2 regions of the Brachybacterium sp. AOP3-A1-3 genome follow, and region 2 is predicted to be linked to the other one. Evidence: riboswitches for the same ligand, from Rfam matches in the RefSeq annotation. Region 2 holds a riboswitch; the other holds the start of a gene.

Region 1 (3,199 bases), on a different contig from region 2:
CGGTCGTCGAGATGGTCATCAGCGGGCCTCCGTCGCAGGGGTCGCGGTCGGGACGGCGCGCGCGCCGAGCAGCTTCTCGACGTACTTGGCGAGCACGTCGACCTCGAGGTTCACCCGGTCACCGACTCCCTTCGTGCCCAGCGTCGTGCGCGCGAGCGTCTCCGGGATCAGTCCGATGGTCACCTCGTCCGCGTCGATCGCGGCCACGGTCAGGCTGATGCCGTCCACGGCCAGGGAGCCCTTCGCCACGACGTAGCGCGCGATGCCCTGCGGGTCGTCCGCATCGGCACCCGGCAGAGAGATGCGCAGCAGCGTCGTGCCCCCGTCCTGCTCGCGGCTCACGATCTCGCCGACGCCGTCGACGTGGCCCTGGACGATGTGTCCGTCCAGGCGGCCGTCGGCCCGCACGCAGCGTTCGAGGTTGATGCCGTCCCCGACCTGCAGGTCGCCGAGGTTCGTGGCGGCGAGCGTGGTGGAGATGACGTCGGCGCTCCACAGCTCGCCCTCGACGTCCGTGACGGTGAGGCAGCAGCCGTTGACGGCGATCGAGTCGCCCAGGGAGATGCCGTCCAGGACGTAGGGGGAGCGGAGTCGCAGACGGGCCGAGGAGTCGGTCCGTTCGATGGTCTCGACGGTGCCGAGCTCTTCGATGATGCCGGTGAACATGGTGGTCCTTCCGGGTCAGGCGGCGCGGGGCCGCAGGGTGAGGCGGAGGTCGGTACGGCCATCCGATGAGGTCAGAGGAGTGGAGTCGACGAGGTCGAGGTCGAGGCGGTCGGCGAGGGTGGAGATGCCGAGGTCACCGGTCGCGGAGCGGCCGGCACCGAGCAGGGTGGGTGCGAGATGGACGATCAGCTCGTCCACGAGTCCGTAGTGCAGGAACGCCGCGGCCAGCGAGGGGCCGCCCTCGAGCAGCACATGGCGCAGGCCGCGTGCGAAGAGGTCCTCCAGGGCGGCCGACGGGTCCCGGGTGCGCAGGGCGATCGCCTCGCCGGCGCCGTCCGGGGTGGGCAGCGGCGGGAAGACGCCGGTGCCCATGACCGCCCGGACCGGCTGGCGAGGGCGCAGAGAGCCATCGGAGCTGCGCGCGGTGAGGCTCGGCGAGTCGGCGCGAGCGGTGCCGGTCCCGATCAGGACGCTGTCGCAGGTGGTGCGCAGGTCATGGACCTCCTGGCGGGCGGCCTCCCCGGTGATCCACCGGCTGGTGCCGTCGGCCGTCGCGGCTCTCCCGTCGAGGGTGAGGGCGAGCTTCATGGTGACCAGGGGCCGTGCGTGGTGCAGTCCGTGCTCCCAGCCGCGGTTGAGCGCGCCGGCTGCTGCGGCGAGGTCTGCGGGGATGTCGAGATCGACCTCGAGACCGGCCTCGCGCAGCAGCTGGACCCCGCCGGCAGCCACCGGGTTGGGGTCGCGACGGGCGACCACCACGCGGCCCACGCCTGCGTCGATGAGTGCCTGGGCACAGGGGCCGGTGCGGCCGGTGTGCGTGCACGGTTCGAGGGTGACGACGGCGGTCGCTCCGTGGAGCCTGGGGGCAGTGCCGGCCAGGGCGCGGGTCCGGGCGTGGTTCAGGGCGTCGGCCTCGGCGTGGGGCGTGCCGGCGCCGCGGTGGTATCCCTCGGCGAGGACCGTGCCCTCGCGATCCAGCAGCACGCAGCCCACCCGTGGGTTCGGTCCGTAGGCGACGGCGGGGTGCGCCGCGATCTCCAGCGCGCGATGCAGCGCGCTGCGCTCGGCAGGGTTCAGCACGGTCTCTCCTCCGGTCCGCTGCTCGCGGTCCCGGTGGAGGGGAAGGGGTACGGGAACGCCGCCCCACGGGGTGCTCGGTCGCGGCGCACCAGGGGTGCGCGGCGAGAGACCGCTCGAGGACGTCGTTCGCGTGCGCTTCCCATCCGGACTCTGACCGTCGGTCCGGGAGTTCCACCTGGTCAACCGAGGGCCAGAGGCCATCGGGTCGCGGACTATCACCGCCGGCTCGGAATTTCACCGACCCCAGTGCACGCGAGCTCTTCAGCTCGTCGTCCTCCACGGTAGCAGGAGAGCGGTCAGGCGCCGAGGCTCGCGTCGGCGGATGAACTCGACCTCACCAGCCGAGGTCGTGGGGTTCAGCCGTAGGTGTCGCGCGGGCCGCGCCAGGTGACGGTGCGTCGCCCCTTCTTCCAGGTCCGTTCGGCAGCGGCCGGTCCGGTCACCCGCAGTTCGGCGACGACGTGAGAGCCGACATGCTCCTCGATGGTAGTGATCAGGCGGGGGGTGAGCATCCGCAGCTGCGAGGCCCAGGCGGAGGAGGACGCGCTGATCACGAGCACCCCGTCCTCAAGGGAGACGGGGCGGCAGTGCGCGCTGACCTTCTCCCCGACGATGTCGTCCCACTCCTCCAGCACCCGACCGGCGTTCATCCCGGCGTTCCACCCGAGGTTGCCGAGCACCTTGCGCAGCACGGACTCGATTCCCTGGGGATCCCGGGGGTCCGGCCGGGACCCCGAATAGCCTGGTGAGCTGCCCGAACGGTCCCTCACGTCACGAGCCTGGGTCTTCGCCGAGATCGGGAACAGGCCGCGATCCCGGGCGGCCGCTCGGGAGCGGTTCACGGTGCGCCGTGCCAGTTCGAAGGGGTCCGGAGGGGTCGGCAGCTCGGGCGGATCGTAGGCCTCGCCGGGGTCGTCCGCCTCCCCGCGGAGATCGGTCGAAGCCGGTCGACGGCCGGTCACCGTGGACGGCCGGGACGCAGCGCCGGCGTGACCCCTCCCGGAATCGGCGCCCCGGGGCAGCTCCTCACGCGCAGTCGGCTCCTGGCGAACCGTCGGCTCCTCGCGCGCAGCTCCGGTCCCGACCTGGGGATCGGGATCGTGCGGAGGCGTCCTCCAGGTCGAGAGGTCATAGGGGTTCGCCAGTCGCTGCCGCACGGGGCTCCCGCCGTCGGACCCGCTGGAGCCCTTCCCCGCCCGGGGCGGCGTCATCACAGACCGCCCTCGCGGGGCACGGCGGATCCCAGGCTCACGTCGACCACATGCATCTCCCCGTCGAGGGAGTCGGGGATGTCGGTGTCGTTGGCTGTCGTCACGAGCACCTGGGAGGCATCGGTGATGATCCGGCCGAGGCGTTCGCGGCGGTGCACGTCGAGCTCGCTGAACACGTCGTCGAGGATCAGGATCGGTTCGCCGTCGCCGAGATCGCCTTCCTCGAGGCGCAGCAGGTCGTA
Region 2 (3,199 bases):
CCGTCGCGCCCCACGCCGCGACCTCCGAGACGGTGGCGCTGGCCCGCGCGCAGGTGGGCGCCGGCGCTGCGAGCTTCGCCAATGCGGTGCTGCGCCGGGTCGGGGCGAAGAGCCTTCAGGAGTGGATCGACGAGGTCGCTCCGAACCGCGAGAAGGACCCCACCGGGCACCGCGCCGTCGTCCATTCCCACCCGCGCTGGGTGGTGCGCGCCCTGACCGATGCCCTCGCCGGGCACGGCCGTTCACGCGACGAGATCGACGAGCTGCTGGCCGCCCAGAACGCGGCGCCCGCGGTCTCGCTCGTGATGCGGCCCGGCCTCACCGACCTCGATGAGCTCATCGACAACGGAGCGAGCGCCGGCCGCCTCAGCGTCTTCGCCGCGTCCTGGCCGTCGGGGGATCCCGGCGGCATGGATCCGGTCAAGGAGGGACGGGTCGCCGTGCAGGACGAGGGCAGCCAGCTCGCAGCCCTCGCCCTCGCCCTCGGGGCCGATGACCTGGTCCGTGGTGACGACGCCCACTGGCTCGATCTGTGCGCGGGCCCCGGCGGCAAGGCGGCCCTGCTGGGCGGGCTCACCGTGGGGCACGACGCCGATCTGCTGGCCGTCGAGCTCCAGCCCCACCGCACCGAGCTCGTCGACCGGTCCGTGGCCACTCTGCGTGAGGCCGGCTGCGAGATCACGACGCTCACCGCCGACGGCACCACGATCGGCGCCGAGATGCCCGGCCGGTTCTCCCGGGTCCTGGCCGACGTCCCGTGCTCCGGGCTCGGCGCCCTGCGTCGTCGCCCCGAGTCGCGCTGGCGTCGCACCCCCGCCGACATCGGCCAGCTCAGCACTCTGCAGCGCAAGCTGCTGGGATCCGCCCTGGACGCCGCGGCCGACGGGGGAGTGGTCGCCTACGTGACGTGCTCCCCGCACCTCGCCGAGACCCGCCTGGTGGTCGCCGACGTCCTCAAGGGCCGCGACGACGTCGAGGAGCTCGACGCCCGTGATGCCGTGCGCGCCGGGGTGCTCCCCGCCGCGCAGCCCACGCTCGACCTCGGCGAGGGACCTGCCGTGCAGCTGTGGCCGCACGTGCACGGCACCGACGCCATGTACATCTGCCTGCTGCGCAAGAACTCCGCCGACAGCTCCTCCGACAGCTCCGCCCCCGATGTGGAAGGGACTCCGTCCTCATGAATGCCGCGTACTCGACCGATGGCCAGTACATCCATCCCAGCATCCTCAACGCCGACTTCATGGACATCGGCACCGAGCTGGACAAGATCTCCACCGCCGACAGCGTCCACGTCGACATCATGGACAACCACTTCGTCCCGAACCTCACCTTCGGCACGAGCATGGTCGAGCAGATCGTGCGTCGCAGCGCGATCCCCGTGGACGCGCACCTGATGATCGAGGACGCGGACCGCGAGGCCCCGGCCTACGCCGAGGCCGGTGCCTCCTCGGTGACCTTCCACCTCGAGGCCGCGACCGCCCCGATCAAGCTCGCCCGGGATCTGCGCCGCAAGAACGTCGAGGTCGGAGTCGCCCTGCGCCCCGCGACGCCGATCGAACCCCTGCTGGACGTCATCGGCGAGTTCGACGTGCTGCTGCTCATGACCGTCGAGCCCGGATTCGGGGGGCAGAGCTTCCTGGAGACCATGCTCCCCAAGATCCGTCGGGCGCGACGCGCGATCAGCGACGCCAACCTCGAGGTGTCGATCCAGGTCGATGGCGGGGTCAGCCGGGAGACCATCGAGCGCTGCGCGGAAGCCGGCGCCAACGTGTTCGTGGCCGGTTCGGCGATCTACCGCGCCCAGGATGCGGCCGACGAGATCTCCGCCCTGCGTGAACTCGCGAGAACTCACACGGCGCACTGAGTCCGGACGCCTCGAGCGGGGCTATCCTGGTCCCGTCACGACCAGTGACGTGCTCCGGGGTCGGTGAAATTCCGAGCCGGCGGTGATAGTCCGCGACCCGCTTCGGCGGTGGAGCCGGTGGAACTCCGGCACCGACAGTACAGCCTGGATGAGAGGCGCACGTCCTGCATGCCCCAGGGCGCTCTTCGCGCGCTCCGGAGCCATGCCGGAACCCTTTTCCCCCGGAGCCACTGCATCCGACGGCGAAAGGACCGACATGGATCTTCTGCAGTGGCTCTTCAACGCGCGAATCGATTTCGCGGGCGGCCAGTTCATACTTCTCCGCGAGGTGCTCGGCAACGTCTTCGGACTGCTCAGCGCGCTCGGCGGCATGCGACGCAAGGTCTGGGCCTGGCCCATCGGCATCGCCGGCAACCTGCTGCTGTTCACCGTGTTCATGGGGACGCTCTTCGGCAACCCCGAGGCGGTGGACCTGCTCGGCCAGGCCGGACGCCAGATCATGTTCATCCTCACCAGCATCTACGGCTGGGTTCGGTGGCGGCAGGCGCAGCACGACGGCGGAACCGCCGTCGAGCCCCGGTGGGCGTCGTGGCGCACCCGACTCCTGCTCGTGGTCGCCCTCGTCGGCGGCACGGCCGCGCTCACCCCGATCTTCCGGGCGCTGGGCTCCTACGAGCCCGTGTGGGCCGACGCCTGGATCTTCATGGGCAGCCTGCTCGCCACCTTCGGCATGGCCAAGGGCTGGGTCGAGTTCTGGCTGATCTGGGTGGCCGTCGACCTCGTGGGCGTCCCGCTGCTCCTGAGCGCGGGCTACTACGCGAGCGCCTTCATGTACGTCTTCTACGGGGCCTTCACCCTGATCGGCTTCTTCGTCTGGTGGCGCGTGCGCAACCGGCAGGACCATCGGGAGCGCGTGTCCGTGGAGACGGCGCACCTGGACCCGACCGTGCGCCGGAACTGACCCTGCTCCCGGTCTGACCCTTCTCGCGGACTGACCCTTCTCCCGAACTGCTCGTGCCCCCGCACTGCCCGAGGACCGGTGGGTGGTCGCCTTCGTCGACCGCCCGCCGGGGCGAGTACCCTGGTGGTGTGAAGGATTTCGAAGCATTGTTCGCCGAGCTGACCGAGAAGGCACGCACCCGCCCCGAGGGCTCCGGCACCGTCCGCGAGCTCGATGCCGGTGTGCATCAGATCGGCAAGAAGATCGTGGAGGAAGCCGCCGAGGTGTGGATGGCCTGCGAGCACGAGACGCAGGAGGATGCCGCGATGGAGATCAGCCAGCTCCTCTACCACCTGCAGGTCATGATGGTCGCCAAGGGCATCAGCCTCGAGGAC

What was found. Region 2 has a riboswitch for FMN ahead of pnuC (nicotinamide riboside transporter PnuC). Riboswitches for the same ligand answer to the same signal wherever they lie in the genome.
Region 1: it holds a riboswitch for FMN, as region 2 does, so the genes downstream of both, ribD (bifunctional diaminohydroxyphosphoribosylaminopyrimidine deaminase/5-amino-6-(5-phosphoribosylamino)uracil reductase RibD) here and pnuC (nicotinamide riboside transporter PnuC) in region 2, are expected to answer to the same signal.

What each region holds. Positions count from the first base shown of each region.
Region 1 is NZ_JBQSXM010000015.1:43,582-46,780, reverse strand. Features, by position in the region: gene ribB (3,4-dihydroxy-2-butanone-4-phosphate synthase) at 1-19, opposite strand, end outside; gene ACT3T5_RS15675 (riboflavin synthase) at 19-666, opposite strand; gene ribD (bifunctional diaminohydroxyphosphoribosylaminopyrimidine deaminase/5-amino-6-(5-phosphoribosylamino)uracil reductase RibD) at 682-1,746, opposite strand; FMN riboswitch at 1,873-2,002, opposite strand; gene ACT3T5_RS15665 (DUF721 domain-containing protein) at 2,103-2,957, opposite strand; gene recF (DNA replication/repair protein RecF) at 2,957-3,199, opposite strand, start outside.
Region 2 is NZ_JBQSXM010000002.1:459,831-463,029, forward strand. Features, by position in the region: gene ACT3T5_RS04855 (RsmB/NOP family class I SAM-dependent RNA methyltransferase) at 1-1,181, shown strand, start outside; gene rpe (ribulose-phosphate 3-epimerase) at 1,178-1,864, shown strand; FMN riboswitch at 1,911-2,028, shown strand; gene pnuC (nicotinamide riboside transporter PnuC) at 2,121-2,825, shown strand; gene ACT3T5_RS04870 (phosphoribosyl-ATP diphosphatase) at 2,954-3,199, shown strand, end outside.